DNA from 2 places in the Neptunomonas japonica JAMM 1380 genome. Region 1 is predicted to be linked to the other one. Evidence: predicted binding sites of a transcription regulator. Region 1 holds the regulator's gene; the other holds the start of a gene.

Region 1 (7,566 bases):
TGTAACATTTAAACGTAATACCTTGCTCGCATTCAGTTGGGCTAATGATTGTAATTGTTCGGCATTTGGTTCAACACGCAGGGGCAAAACAGTGAGGCCTCGTTCTTCACCTGCGGCTATTACTTCATCTTTTGTTACCGAGGGAAGCGTGACCATTGTGCCAGACTCTTTCAGACAAGCGAGAGCTTCTATCGCTGTTTGCCCGCCAACACCGTCAATGACTAAGTCAACATCTTGTACTGCATCACTAACGTGTTGCTGATGGTAATCAATGACTTGATCACACCCTAGTTGAGTAAGGAATAATTGGTTTGCCTGTGATGCGGTACCTATGACGGTAGCACCTTTCCATTTTGCGAGTTGAACCGCTAAGTGGCCGACACCTCCTGCAGCGGCCAGAATCAGAACCTTTTGCTTGGCGAGCAGTTGGCCTTTATCGAAAAGTGCTTGCCATGCAGTAAGTCCGGCTAGTGAAAGGCCTGCAGACTCTGTTAGGTTGCACTTCGCGGGTAACAGACTAATTTGATCACAAGGCACTGCAATTTCTTGGGCATAACACCCTGCTGCACTAGGAAACCGTACAAAACCAAAGACGTTATCTCCCGATGTAAAACCTGATACATCGGCTCCACAGGCAATGACTGTGCCTGAGAATTCCCAACCCGGTGTAAATGGGAGGTCTCCGATAAAGGGCGCTGCACCACCGCCACTGCACGTTTTCCAGTCAATAGGGTTAACGCCTGCGGCATGATTTTTAACGAGAACCTCACCTGCTTTGAGCTGCGGTTCTGGTACTTCTTCATAAACTAATGCTTCGGGTCCACCGAAGGTATGTATTCGGATCGCTTTCATGGGGTTTCTCCTAGGTGGGCCTTAATAGTTCGTCTAAAGGGTTCGCTATTTTCAAAATATTAGAGGTTATCTTTGCAGCCTGAACAAAGCAATTCTGTTAGTCTTATCTGTTTTAAAATCGGCTGATAAGTGAGAAAACATGTACTTTTTAGTATTACTTGAACAAATACTGTTTTGGGGTGGTCTTATTGTTTTTTTAGTCTCTCTGGCTATGTATGCCGGCAGAACAAAAGACTTTAAGTCTTTAGTGATGTTTTGGCAGCCTACCATTGAGTTTAGCCCTAAAGAGTTCAAGGTTAACCGTGCAGGCATGATGATGATGATCGTTGGTTTGGTCTTACGTCTTGCGGTTAACTTCATCGTTTAATATTAGGAGGGAAAATGCGAGGCAATCCGGTAAAAGGAGCAGGGTATTTGCTCAGAGGGTTCAGTATGTTGCCTGAACCCGGCATTCGGCAATTTGTATTGATACCGATGCTGATCAACATATTGATATTTTCCGGTGCAATTTGGCTACTGGTTAACGAGTTTGAAGGCTGGGTTAATTATTGGTTGGGGCAACTACCGCAGTGGATGTCGTTCCTGGATTGGTTGTTGTGGCCGCTGTTTGCTGTGTTGGTATTAATTACGGTGTATTACGGTTTCTCAATGGTGGCTAACCTAATTGCCGCGCCTTTTAATGGCTTCCTATCAGAGAAGGTTGAGAAGATGCGTAGCGGCGCGGTTATGGCGGATGAGGGCTGGAAAGGGATGTTGGCTACCGTTCCTCGTGCGTTGCAGCGTGAGCTATCAAAAGTTGCTTATTATTTACCACGTTTGCTTTTACTATTGATTATCAGCTTCATTCCCGTAGTGAATGTTATTGCACCTTTCTTATGGTTTTTGTTTGGTGCGTGGATGATGGCTATCCAATATTGCGATTATCCGATGGATAACAATAAAGTTAGTTTTAGGCAAATGAAGGTTATGCTGGCTGAACGGCGCTTAACATCACTTAGTTTTGGCGCCCTTGTTCAAGTTGGCATGATGATACCGCTGGTAAATCTAATTATGATGCCGGCTGCTGTTATTGGAGCGACATTATTTTGGTGTGAAGAGCATTGCGCTAAGCAAAAAGTGGGTCATTAAAGAGACCCTTAGACAATAGACTCCAAGGGTTTTACTTTGTCTAACATGTCCAGAGGAAAGTGGCAGCTGAATAGGCTGCCTTTGCCAAGTTGGCTTTCAATAGTCAATTTGGCTCCATGGCGATGTAAGGCGTGCTTTACTATCGCTAACCCTAGTCCTGTCCCACCGGTTGAGGAGGAGCGTCCCTCATCAACACGGTAGAACCTTTCGGTCAGGCGTGATAAATGAATAGACTCAATACCTAACCCATTATCTTGTACAGCAAAGTGTCCACCTTCTTGGTCAACCCACCACTGAATATTGATTTCCCCTTTTTGCGGTGAATACCTGACTGCATTAAAAATTAAGTTTGAGAATGCACTGTGGAGTTCTTGAGGCTGGCCTAAAAGGTCATATTCTGTGTCTATATTTAGCGTAATCTCATGTGTTTTATTTTGTGAACGCGCCAAAATAAGAGCATCTTGTTGGATAGAGTGGAGCATTTCTTGAATACGTATAGGGTTCTCATCTGGAATATGCTGGCTAGCTTCTAAGCGTGATAAGAAGAGTAAGTCAGCGACTAAGCTTTCCATACGACTCGCCTGAATTTGCATTTGATTCATAGCGCGGGTTAACGGTTTTGGCAGTTCTTGGTCAAGAAACGTTTCTAAATAGCCACGTATAACGGTCAGCGGAGTACGTAATTCATGAGATGCGTTGGCGACAAAATCCTGTCTTGTTTGCTCAAGTCGAACGAGCTGTGTGATATCACGCGCAACTAAAAGGCGATCGCCAAAACCAAATTCTGTAATCTGATATTGCAGAACGGTGTCATTTAATACTGGGCTTGGTAACTGCAGAGGGTCCTCATAATTACCTTTGCGAAAATAGCGAATGAAGCGAGGGTCACGTAATAGGTTAATTACAGGCTTACCGCGATCAGCTGATGCTTTGAGTCCAAGTAAGCGGTCTGCTGATAAATTCCACCATTCAAGATTATTATGCTGATCAATAATAACAAAGGCATCGGCAAGAGCTGATGAGGATTGTTGAAAACGCACAATGATGTCTTTTAACTGTTTGGTTTTACCTTGTTGGCGTTTTTGAATACGTGCTAAATCATCAAAAATATCACCCCACGCTCCTTGTGCTTCTGGCGGTATGGTATCGGAGCGTTGCAGCCAGGTTCTAAGCTTTTCTGTCTGACGTATTTGCAAAATACACCAGATAGATAAGCCCACAACTAAGCCCCAACTTAGATACCCGATAAGTAGCCCTATTGTTGCAGATATGAATGCAATAATAATAAGATTACCGAAAGATGCATGTGGCGAGTTTTGCATAAAATCCGTTTTACTCTGTAGTATTAGACAGCTTAATTAAGCTACTTTTGTTGAGAAACGATAACCCGTACCTCTGACTGTTTGTACCAGATAATCATGTTGATTACCTAACGCTTTGCGTAAGCGGCGAATATGCACATCGACCGTTCGTTCTTCTACATAAACGTTACCACCCCATACCATATCTAATAGTTGGCCTCGTGAATATGCACGATCTTGATGGGTCATAAAGAATTGTAATAAACGAAACTCGGTTGGCCCAAGGTCAATAGGGTTTTCATTTGATGTGACGCGATGCGACACAGGATCAAGTGTTAAACCGTCAACAGAGACTGGGTCTTCAATACCTTTAGGTGTAGCACGTCTTAACACTGCTTTTAGACGAGCAACTAGCTCACGAGGCGAAAACGGTTTAGTGATGTAGTCATCAACACCGGCTTCTAAACCTTTTACCTTATTCTCTTCTTCGCCTTTGGCCGTCAGCATAATGATGGGGATGTCAGCGGTTGTTTCATCCTTTCGCAGGCGTCGCGCTAGCTCGATGCCGCTCATGTTAGGCATCATCCAATCGAGCAAAATCATGTCAGGTTGTTGATCAACAATCATGGCATGTGCTGTTTGTGCATTGTCTGCTTCGCTACATTCATACCCTGCCATTTCAAGAGCAACAGCAATCATTTCACGAATGGGTGCTTCATCATCAACAATTAGAACTTGTTTACTAGTAGACATGTTAACCGTCCCTACGCATAAAATATGTCGGGAGTATTACACTGCTTTTATATGACATAAATGTTACATCTATGTCTTAAAGTGTCATATAGTGCAGAAAAATGCCTGCAAAAACAGCTAATCCAGCATAATGATTGTTTAGGAACGCTTTAAAGCACGGCTCACGCTCTCGGTCTTTAATCAAAAATTGTTGGTATATAAAGAGAATGGCAGCTATCGCTACGCCTAAATAGAAGCTCCAACTAAAGTTAAGTTGTTGGCCCACTAAAAGGAAAATAATGAGGGTTAATAGCTGTAAAGCACCAATAATTATTTTGTCTAAATCTCCAAATAAAATGGCAGTAGATTTCACACCGATTTTTAAATCATCGTCACGATCCACCATGGCATACATAGTATCGTAAGCCACAGTCCATAGTATTTTGGCTATATAGATGAGCCAGGCAATGGTAGGGATGGATTCGTTTACCGCGGTGAATGCCATTGGAATAGCCCAACCAAAAGCAGCGCCAAGAACGACTTGTGGTAAGTGAGTATGACGCTTCATAAAGGGATATAAAGAAGCTAAAAACAACCCACCAAATGACATTAAAATAGTCATTTTATTAGTGAAAAGCACCAAGCTAAATGCAGTTAGCATCAATACGGCAAACAGAGTCAGTGCTTCTTTACTACGAATACGGCCGGTTGCCAGCGGGCGTTGTGAGGTACGTTTAACGTGAGCATCTATTTTTCTGTCAGCAAAGTCATTGATAACGCAGCCAGCTGAGCGAGTGAGGAAGACACCTAGTACAAAGATAATAATAAGTTTGGTGTCGGGGATGCCTTCTGCCGCTATCCATAACGCGCAAAGCGTTGGCCAAAGTAGTAGATAGCTTCCAATGGGGCGATTAAACCTTGTTAGATCAATATAGATCGCAAAGCGCTCCCGAAGGGATAAAGCAGGCTGTGGTATGGTTTCTGACATGGCGTTAGTATCGGCAAGTTTGAATTATGGGGTGTAGTGTACCTTCTCCAGTGCTGGGAGAAAAACTTCACATACAAGGAGAGGTTTTCCTGATAGGAAAAACTTAGAACGACGCGCCCAAACGGTTTGTTGATTGGATAGGCGTAAACGTGAAATTTGTAATGGCCCACGGTGCATGGTCGGATCACTAAACAGGATGCTACCTAGAGAACGGTTTCCCACATGGCTTAGTTGGCGCTCACGGCCTGTCATTGTGGATGCTGGAATGATGGAACGCGCATAAACCCACACTTGGTCGTTGCCTAACAAATGCACTTCGCGAATTAAGGCCAACTGACGTAAGGGGATACCCAGTGTGAGTGCTTCTGAGCGAGTAGGGCGAGCCCAGCCTTGGCGCACCACCTCTACACGAAATTTACCATGACTGGCGTTGAGTAAATGTTGCGTGAGTGACGCACGGTCGGTTAGCCAGCGTTGCCAGCACAACGGTGCATGCAAACGTGTTACACGTCGCAGGCCTGTCCAGCGAACATCAAAATTCATGGAGGTCAGAGCGGAGGGAATGGGCACAGTATCTTCCTTATTTAACCGGGCTATATTCTACCTTATCTGTCTATAAACAGTATATCTGACTGGTTCATTGAGGCTGTTTGGATTAGGATGCCGCTATGAAAAAGAACACAAGTATTGAATATAAATGTGAAGACGTGATTAGTTTAAGCCGTGAGTGGGTCGAGACCATTGTGGTTGGACTTAACCTGTGCCCTTTTGCTGCTCCTGTGGTACGCCATGATACCTTGCGCTATGCGGTTAGTGATGCGCAAACCGCCGAGGGGCTGGCCAGTGATTTTTTAAAAGAACTTAATCTTATTCAAGATGCTGATGAGAAAACAATCGCCACAACCTTGTTGATAATGCCGCAAGGCTTGGCAGACTTTTATGATTATCTTGATTTACTCGCTCATTTTGAAAAACTGCTAGCAAAAGCCGGACTATCAGGTGTGTTTCAGCTCGCTAGTTTCCACCCTGCATACCTGTTTGCTGGGGTTGCTCCTGATGACTTGAGCCATTGGACGAATCGCTCCCCGTTTCCGATGGTACATATTATTCGTGAAGGTCAAATGAGCCGGGTGTTGATGCATTACGATAACCCGGAAGAGATTCCTGAACGTAATATCAAATTACTGCAAGAGATGGGGCGCGAAGGCTTAGAGAAGCGCTTCCCGCCGTTTGCTGATTTTATTGATTAAGCAGCGACAACGCAGTTTCGTTGGCTGCTTTTTGCTTTGTAGAGTGCTTGGTCCGCATGCTCAACGAGTTCGTGAGGGCTGTTGCTGCTAGAAGGGATTAAGGTGGAGACACCTTGGCTAACGGTTACCACTAAACCGGTTGATGAGCGGTCATGAGCAATGCCCAATAACATGATCTGGTCGCGAATCGCTTGTGCTACCCGTTTCGCACCCTTTGTGTCTGTATCTGGTAGTAGAATGGCGAACTCTTCTCCGCCATAGCGACACACGGCATCATGGGAGCGGTTAATTGTAGTTTGCATTACGCCAGCCAGGCGTCGTAAGCAGCTATCACCTGCTAAGTGGCCATAGCGATCGTTAAACGCTTTGAAATGATCAACATCTAACATGATTAAAGAGAGGGGTTGGCGGGTACGGGCACTGCGGCGCCATTCCATTTCTAAGCTTTTTTCAAATTCCCTACGATTATTGACGCCTGTTAATCCATCAATACGGGCTGAGCGCTCGAGGAAATCACGTGATCTTTTTAGCTCTAACATCATACTGATACGCGCACGGATAATACCCGCCGCACGATCTTGAACGAGGTAATCAGAGGCGCCATGTGCATAGGCCTTAAGTTCTTGTTGATCGTCACTTTCTGCGCCGACTATCGCAATGGGTACAAAAGTGTTGTTGATATTTTGTATCAGACGTTGGCAAAGTAATAGATTATTTAACCAGTCATCAGTTGCGTGTATTAATACAAGATCGGGTGTTTGCTCTGCAGATTCTAATTGCTGCTTCAAGTCACCTAGTGTTGCCGGGAGCAGAATGTTGTAGTCGCTGCGCAATGCCTCAATGAGCTGCCATACCGGTGTTAAGCCTTCGCTGGCAAAAACGGCAATCGTGTGATGTTCGGAGTACTTACACATTTCTCGGGAGTCGTATTCGACCTTGTTGTCTTCTCCGGCAAAAAAAGCACTAATTTCATCGATGGATGCTAGGCCAATTAATTTTCGGCTATCGGGTGAGAAAATAACAGGCACGCGTGACCCTATGTGACTGTTTTCCCAGCGATCTTGCCACTCATCAAGTATATCTTCGGCATCCATATCGATAGACAGTTCAGTCGGTAAATCAGCGGCTTCTAAGCAATCATAGATAACCGTAGGGCTAGCAATATCTAAGCCGTCTACCCACATCGCTTTATAAAATAGATCTCTAAAAATAATGGCTTTTTGGCTATCGATTTGTGCTGCGGCAATGACACATAGAATTGCAAAACGACTATCGGGGCGTTCAGACGGAAGAGAAATAGGTATTTCACTGGCAT
Region 2 (7,566 bases), 1.8 Mb from region 1:
ACAGATTGTTTAAAAGAGTAGTAGATAGATTCTAAATAGTGTGGGTTTATTAGGTTTTTCTTAATTAAATTTGAATAAATGTCTTAGATGCCTCAATTATTCCAGTCTTATGCATACAACGTATAATGTTGCGAATATGCTTATCGAAGGCTCATTTTTATTTGAACTAGATGGCTTAAATAAAGCCTCTTTATAAAGGAGTGGATATTGGAAAGGGCAATTATTCCTAATGCCGATACGGTTGTGGTATTAGATTTTGAGACCACAGGTTTGTCGCCTGATATGGGAGATAGAGCGATTGAAATTGGTGCTGTGCGTATTGAGCAAGGTGAGATAACAGGGCGTTTTCAGGCATTAATGAATCCCGGTGTACGGGTCAGTAGTTTTATTGAAGACTATACGGGCATCACAAATAGCATGCTAAAAGATGCTCCTTCATGTGGTGAAGTGATGCATCAGTTTGCTGACTTTATCAATGGCTATAATTTGGTTGCTCATAATGCGTCATTTGATAAACGTTTTTTAGATGCAGAGCTAGGGATGATTTCAAGGGGGTATACTGGGCAGTTTGCGTGTTCGATGCTGGTGGCACGTAGGTTGTACCAGAATTCGCCCGATCATAAGTTAGGTACATTAATTAACCACGCCAATATCCCTAGTGAAGGTACTTTTCATAGAGCCTTATATGACTCAGAAATGACAACTAAACTGTGGCTTTCTATGCTCGGTGTTATGCATGAGCAATATGCAATATCTAACGCGCCTTTCAAATTATTACAAACACTTGCCAAAACACCAAAAAGCGCAGTTCGTCGACTACTTGAACGCTCATCGTCAAACAAAAAATAGACAGAGTATAGAGAAAAAAAAGCCCCTCAAAGAGGGGCTCAAGACCTGTAACTGAGAGTTATTTAAGCGCCGATGATTCCACCATCTTCGCGCTGTACTACCATAATCGTTGAGCGAGGCTTGCTGTTGCCACCCGCTGGGAAGTGTGAAGGAGCGTTTTTCTCACCAGGGTGCTGTATGCCAACAAACATGCTGCGTTGGTCTGGCGAGAATGTCAGGCCAGTAATCTCACAGGCGATAGGGCCCGTAGCAAAGCGACGTATTTCACCGGTGTCAGGATCAGCACATAGCATTTGGTTATTACCCATGCCTGCATAATCCCCTTCATTTGAGTACTTGCCATCAGTAAGAACCCATAAGCGGCCTGCTTTATCAAAGCCTAAGCCGTCTGGGCTGTTAAACATGTTTTCATCTGTGATGTTCGCACTGCCTGCATACAAGTCGCTATGCACGGTTGGATTACCTGCAACTAAAAACAGATCCCAGTCGAATGTGTTGCTTGTGTGGTCAGCGTTTGCAGGCTTCCAGCGAACAATTTGACCGTATTTATTTTCAGCACGTGGGTTAGGGCCTGTAACTGGCTGATTGTCTTTTTTACCACGGTTCTTGTTGTTAGTTAACGTACAACATACCGTCTGGTTATTTGGGTGAACGGCAACCCACTCAGGTCGGTCCATTGTTGTTGCGCCAACAATGGTGGCGGCTTCACGTGCGTAGATTTGAATGGTAGCTTGATCCGCAAAGCCGTTTTCGGCGGTAAGACCATTTTTGCCGTGTGTTAGCTCTAGCCACTCGCCATTACCCTTCAATTCACCTTCTTGTGCATCAAAGCGAGCCACAAAAAGAGTGCCTTCTTCTAATAGATCACGGTTAGCGGCTTTGTTGTCTGGGTTGTAACGGTTTTTAGAAACAAACTTATAAAGGTGCTCACCACGCTCATCATCACCAAGATAAACAACAACGTGGCCATTGTCAGCTAGAGTTACGGCAGCATTCTCATGCTTGAAACGCCCTAAAGCAGTGCGTTTTTTCGGTGTAGAAGTAGGGTCCATTGGATCTATTTCTACTACCCAACCATGGCGATGCGGCTCGTTAGGCTCTTGAGACATATCAAAACGCTGATCGAACTTGTACCACTGGTACTTATTCTTATCGGCTTTTAGACCGTAACGTTTTTGGTGCTTATCCATCTCCGTACCCGGCGCTGCAAAGTAGCCGTTAAAGTTTTCTTCACAAGTAAGGTATGTGCCCCAAGGCGTTTCGCCGTTAGCGCAATTGTTAAATGTACCTAATACTTTTTTACCGCTCGGATCAGCTTTAGTTTGTAGCAGAGGGTGGCCAGCAGCCACACCTGTGATTTGCATCTCAGTATTAGCGGTAATACGGCGGTTATAGGTGGAGTCTTTCAAATAATGCCAATGGCCGTCGGCTTTACGCTCTACTTCAAAGACAGATACGCCATGTGCTGCTTGGGCCTTTTTCACATCATCTGCAGTCAGCTCTTTTCCCTGATGAGCAAATAGCAGTAGGTAATTAGTGTATTCGTTATTCACAGCCAACAGAGCACGGTTAGCAGAAAGAGGAAAAAGGCTCATGCCATCGGTGTTGTCGCCAAACTGTCCGGCTTGTGCAGCGCTGGTTTGTGTACCTGATTCATCAAAAGCAGGAGCGCCTTTTAAAATTGGGTCACCCCAAGATATCAGCGGTTTAGCAATGTAGCCCTTAGGAACAATAAACTCATCAGATGTGCTGACTGGTAATGCAGTGAAACCTAACAATTGGCTAGCTGGCTGTGCGGCGGCTGCAATTGCCTGTGCTAATGGATTGGCGGCTAGAAAAAGACCCATTGCAGCGGCGCCACCTTGCATGAAACGGCGGCGGCTTAATCCACTATCCACTATTTTGGAGAAATCAGAGTCATCATTAAGTCGGTTAGCATCATTTTGAAGTTTGATTTTGTTCATTACAGATATCCAGTTACTTTTTAAAGGTAATGCCAAAATGGCGTTGGCGAAATCTAATGAGCGGAAGGCTAAACGTCATTTGTTAACAAAAGATGACAGTCGGTAATGAGATTACAGTGTAGGTAGCGTTATTCTGCTAGGGGGAGTAAGAAAATATTTTTTTTAGACTACACTATATGCCATGTGGTTATTGTAATCATAATTTGACGAAAACGACGTTCGTTACTATTTTTTAATGCTTTTGTTATAGGTTTTTCGTGAATGTCGTTAGCGGTCTTTTGGAGTTATGTCTTGTTTTTACTTAAATTATGATAGATACCACTCATGTAAATGCTGAAATCGGGGAAGCTTATCAGTGAATTACCATAATAAAAGCAGACAAGAAATGCTTGATGTACAGTTTGCAACGCGATTACGGCTGTGCAAAATTCAGGCATTGATTGGTTTTGTATTGTTATTGGTTTTCAGCTTGATTAGCTATAATAACCAGTCTTTTTTACTCGCCACCATCCTTTTTAGCTGTGCAGTCAGTGGATCTTTCATTCTTTACTTGTTGTATTGGACTAGACGAGTTGGACTAGCTATTCACTTGTTGAATGTTAATTTGTTTGTGTTGCCATTGGCGCTTTTGATAACAGGTGGGCATGAAAACACGGGTGTTTTTTGGATCTATCCGCTTTTGGCGATAACACTGTTTGTTAACCGTTTTTGGACTGCTGTAACGCTTTACGGTAGTTTTATACTCATTAGTAGTCTAATTCTTTTTACCCCTTTATCTGGCTTGTTAGTGACAAGTTACTCTTTCGTTGAATCTGTGCGGTTTGAAGTAACACTATTTGTGTTATGTCTTATCTGTTTGGCTGTTTTGCATTCCAAAGAGCGTGCCGATGAGATGATCATACAATTACATGATGAAGATATACGTAAGCTGGCCTATTATGATGCGCTTACAGGTTTACCCAACCGTAGGAACTTTAAATCTAATCTGACGCGTTTATTACGCCGTGCTGGCAAAGAAGATAAGCGTGTAGGTCTACTGTATATTGATCTTGATAATTTTAAACAAGTAAATGATAACTATGGTCATGAAGTCGGCGATATCTTGTTGCGTAGCTTCAGCGATTTACTAAAAGAAACAGTACGCCCAACCGATATAGTTATGGATGATAAGTTTGATGAGCTTGCTCGTTTAGGGGGAGACGAATTTGTTGTGATATTAAACGATTTAAGTAGCCCCATAAGCAGTGCAGTCGTTGCTGAGCGTATACTTAAATTGTTCGAAAATGGCTTTGAAACGGTCGAGAATACCCATTCAGTATTTGCCAGCATTGGCATCGCTACTTTCCCAGATGATGCCGCCACTCCCGATGAACTACTGCACCATGCTGATTTGGCGATGTATGAAGCCAAACGTAATGGTCGAAATCGATTTGAATATTACACAAAAGATATTGCAGAGTTATTGCGAGAACGAAACTACATAGAAGAGCAATTAAAGATTGCACTTGAGCAAAACCGGCTTTCACTCGTTTATATGCCGGTGTTTAGCTGCCATACCCTTAAAGTTGTGGGTATAGAGGCACTTTTACGATGCCAGAATTTAGCGGAAGAGGGGATTACTCCTGAGCAATTTATTGCGGTTGCTGAGAAAACAAATTTAATTAAAGAGTTAGATTTGTGGGTTATTGATAATAGCTTAGCCAACCTAGCTGAGTTGCAACAGCAACAAGGTTTTACGGGTAAAGTATGTATCAATATATCTGGAGCTGAACTTAAAAATGATTCGTTTTCACGGGCAGTTGAAGAGTTATTAGAGAAGCACCAAGTGGCTCCTTCTACAGTCGAGTTAGAAATTTCCGAAACGGCTCTTTTATTGAGTGATGAAATCATTGCATTAGCGTTTGAGAAAATAAAAGCACTAGGTGTGTCCATTGCCCTAGATGACTTCGGTACAGGGAGTACGGCGTTTGGGCAACTAAATCACTACCCGCTTGATAGCTTAAAAATTGATAGCTCTTTTGTAAGAGAGCTTTTCTCAGAAGATGCTGATAAAACTAAGATGGTAAAAATTTTTAATAATCTTGGAAAACTTTACGACCTTAGAATCGCCGCAAAAGGTGTAGAAAACCAGAGGCAGTTAGAATATTTACAAGAGATTAATTGTGACTGGATACAAGGTTATCTGCTCTCATACCCTTTGAAAAAGCCTGACTTAATAAGCTTTATCAGCCAAAATGACGCTGATGATACCTCGATTAAAAGTCTTGAAGTACTCTCTTAATTGGCAGTATTACTACGGGTATTGGGCTACATAAAAGCTGGGTGAAAGGCCAAGCTCTTTACGAAACATATAAGTAAAAGCCGAAACAGACTCGTAACCCAAGTGATCAGAAATAGCACTGATTGCGTGTTGCTCACTTAACATACTTATCGCAATTTGAAGTTTTAAGCGTTGTTTCCACTCTCGGTACGATAAACCTGTTTCTTTAATAAAAAGCCGTGTGAGCGTTCGAGAGGATGCCCCAATCTGCTTTCCCCAGTCTTCTAGCGTATTGTTATTAAAAGGTTCGTCTTGCAGGGTCATCGTTATTTGAATTAAGCGTGGGTCCTTAGGGTACGGGAGTTGTAAAGCAATATCATCAGCCTCGATAAGGTAATCCCTGATAAGCCGTAATAAGCGCCCATCTTTTCCTGACCAGTCGTACGTAGCTGAAAGTGTCGTCGCTTCGGTGATCAGTGTTTGAAGCAGATGTGAAATATTGAGCACCGTGCAGTGTTGTGGTAGTTGCCGAATCTCATCGACACTGATGTAAAAACTGGCCAGTGTGACATCGCTCACCGTGATGATTTCATGGTCGGTATGCGGAGGCACCCAAACGGCCTGTTCGGGCGGAACAATAAAGCGCCCTGTTGCAGTAATAACTGACAAGATACCCTTAGTGGCATAAATTAGTTGCCCCCAATCGTGTTGATGCTTTTTAACAGCACGCTTACCTAAAAGACTTCGATTTAAGACAGTAATGGGGCGCTGTAATGCTTGCTGTCCGAGTGATGAAGGGGGAATCGTTTTTAACATGTCATATTTTATTGTTAAGTTGTCAGTTTGTAGATAATAAGACTCTCATTAAGTATCTACAATGGTTTTTTTGATTACACATGGAATCATGATGTTAGCGTACGAAATGATAGTAGCTTTTCTATTGCTGGGTGGGTTTGTTGGTGTGATGGCTGGCTTATTAGGGATTGGCGGTGGTGGGATTATGGTGCCAGTACTCACGTCGCTTTTTATCTATCAAGGCGTTGATAACGACATGGTAGTGCACTTGGCGCTAGGCACATCGATGGCGTCCATGGTGGTTACGGCTTTTTCGAGTTTACGCTCACATCATGCCAAACGAGGTGTATTGTGGCGTGTAGTTAAAGCTATGCTGCCTGGTGTACTACTCGGTGCATTTGCAGCAGCCTTTATAGCATCTTTGCTTAGTACTGTGTTTCTTGCTGTGTTTTTCGCCGCTTTTATGTTGTTTGTTTCGATCCAGATGTTTTCAAATAAAAAACCAAAATCTGATAAAGGTTTACCGAGTAAAGCGCGTTTATTTTTGGTCGGAGGAGGCATAGGGAGTATATCATCATTGGTTTCTATTGGTGGTGGCTCACTCATGGTGCCTTATTTTGTATGGCGTAATGTCGATATCAAGCAAGCGATCGGCTCCTCTTCAGCCGTCGGTTTTTTCATTTCGATGGCCGGTACTATGGGGTATTTAATCAGTGGTTGGCAAAGCACCCATGAAGAGGCCTTTGTGATGGGTTATATCTATTGGCCTGCTGTCCTGCTTATTTCAGTAGTCAGCTTTTTTACAGCCCCGCTGGGTGTTAAGTTGGCTTACCGCATCCCTGTCGCTAACTTAAAGAAGATCTTTGGGCTGTTGCTCTTTATTTTGAGTATTAAGATGCTAGTTTCTGTTTTATAAACCCTGATAGAAAGGTATTTTAGAGCAGAGCTTACAAGGGTTTGTATATGAAATTTTGTAGGTGATCCATAGGGACTGGCTTCCTAAATAAGTAGCCCTGCCCGAGGTCGCACTTGTATTGTTTGAGTAGTCGGTGCTGCTCTTTTGTTTCTATGCCTTCAGCGACTACTTCTAAATGTAGCTTATGCGCCATTGAAATTAACCCATGCACTATTTTCTGGTCACTTAGGTCTGTTTCTAAATCCGTAATGAAGCTTTTATCAATTTTAAGCTTATCCACGGGAAGGTGCTTTAATAAAGCGAAAGATGAATATCCCGTACCGAAGTCATCAATGGCTATCGATGCTCCCATTTTTTTTAGCTGTAAGAGAGTGCTGTTAGTATGTTCGATATCTTCCATGATGGACGACTCGGTTACTTCAAATTCTAGGGACCGTCCATCTACACCGGTCTCTTGCATAATATGGCGGATGTTTTCGAGCAAGTTAGTATCTTTAAATTGTTTTGGAGACAAGTTGATTGAAAACCTAAGAGGAGGCTGTAGGTTTGATGTGCGTAGCATTATTTGGTTACACACTTCTTTAATGACCCAATAACCAATATCAATAATTTTCCCAGTTTCTTCTGCTACACCTATAAACTTATCAGGGTAAATCAACCCTTGATCAGGATGTTTCCAGCGTATGAGCGCTTCATACCCGGTCACCTCATCCGTTAATTGCGTGAGAATAGGTTGGTAGTGCAGGACAAACTGTTTGTCTTTAATGGCAATAGCTAAATCA

Evidence for each region. Region 1 encodes PhoB, which activates phosphate uptake and scavenging genes when phosphate is short. Its sites were predicted from a motif close to TGTCATANNNNTGTCANA; they were not measured.
Region 2: NEJAP_RS07945 (PhoX family protein) is a predicted target of PhoB. The motif match lies at 2,894-2,911, and genes of this name have one in related genera.

Annotation. Positions count from the first base shown of each region.
Region 1 covers NZ_AP014546.1:4,027,367-4,034,932, reverse strand. The annotation lists gene NEJAP_RS19030 (NADP-dependent oxidoreductase) at 1-852, opposite strand, end outside; gene NEJAP_RS19025 (hypothetical protein) at 992-1,219, shown strand; gene cysZ (sulfate transporter CysZ) at 1,234-1,980, shown strand; gene phoR (phosphate regulon sensor histidine kinase PhoR) at 1,989-3,302, opposite strand; gene phoB (phosphate regulon transcriptional regulator PhoB) at 3,339-4,034, opposite strand; gene ubiA (4-hydroxybenzoate octaprenyltransferase) at 4,111-5,001, opposite strand; gene NEJAP_RS19000 (chorismate--pyruvate lyase family protein) at 5,026-5,571, opposite strand; gene NEJAP_RS18995 (DUF1415 domain-containing protein) at 5,670-6,251, shown strand; gene NEJAP_RS18990 (diguanylate cyclase) at 6,248-7,566, opposite strand, start outside.
Region 2 covers NZ_AP014546.1:1,699,291-1,706,856, forward strand. The annotation lists gene NEJAP_RS07940 (PolC-type DNA polymerase III) at 208-849, shown strand; gene NEJAP_RS07945 (PhoX family protein) at 912-2,813, opposite strand; gene NEJAP_RS07950 (putative bifunctional diguanylate cyclase/phosphodiesterase) at 3,169-5,094, shown strand; gene NEJAP_RS07955 (AraC family transcriptional regulator) at 5,107-5,889, opposite strand; gene NEJAP_RS07960 (sulfite exporter TauE/SafE family protein) at 5,996-6,784, shown strand; gene NEJAP_RS07965 (EAL domain-containing protein) at 6,816-7,566, opposite strand, start outside.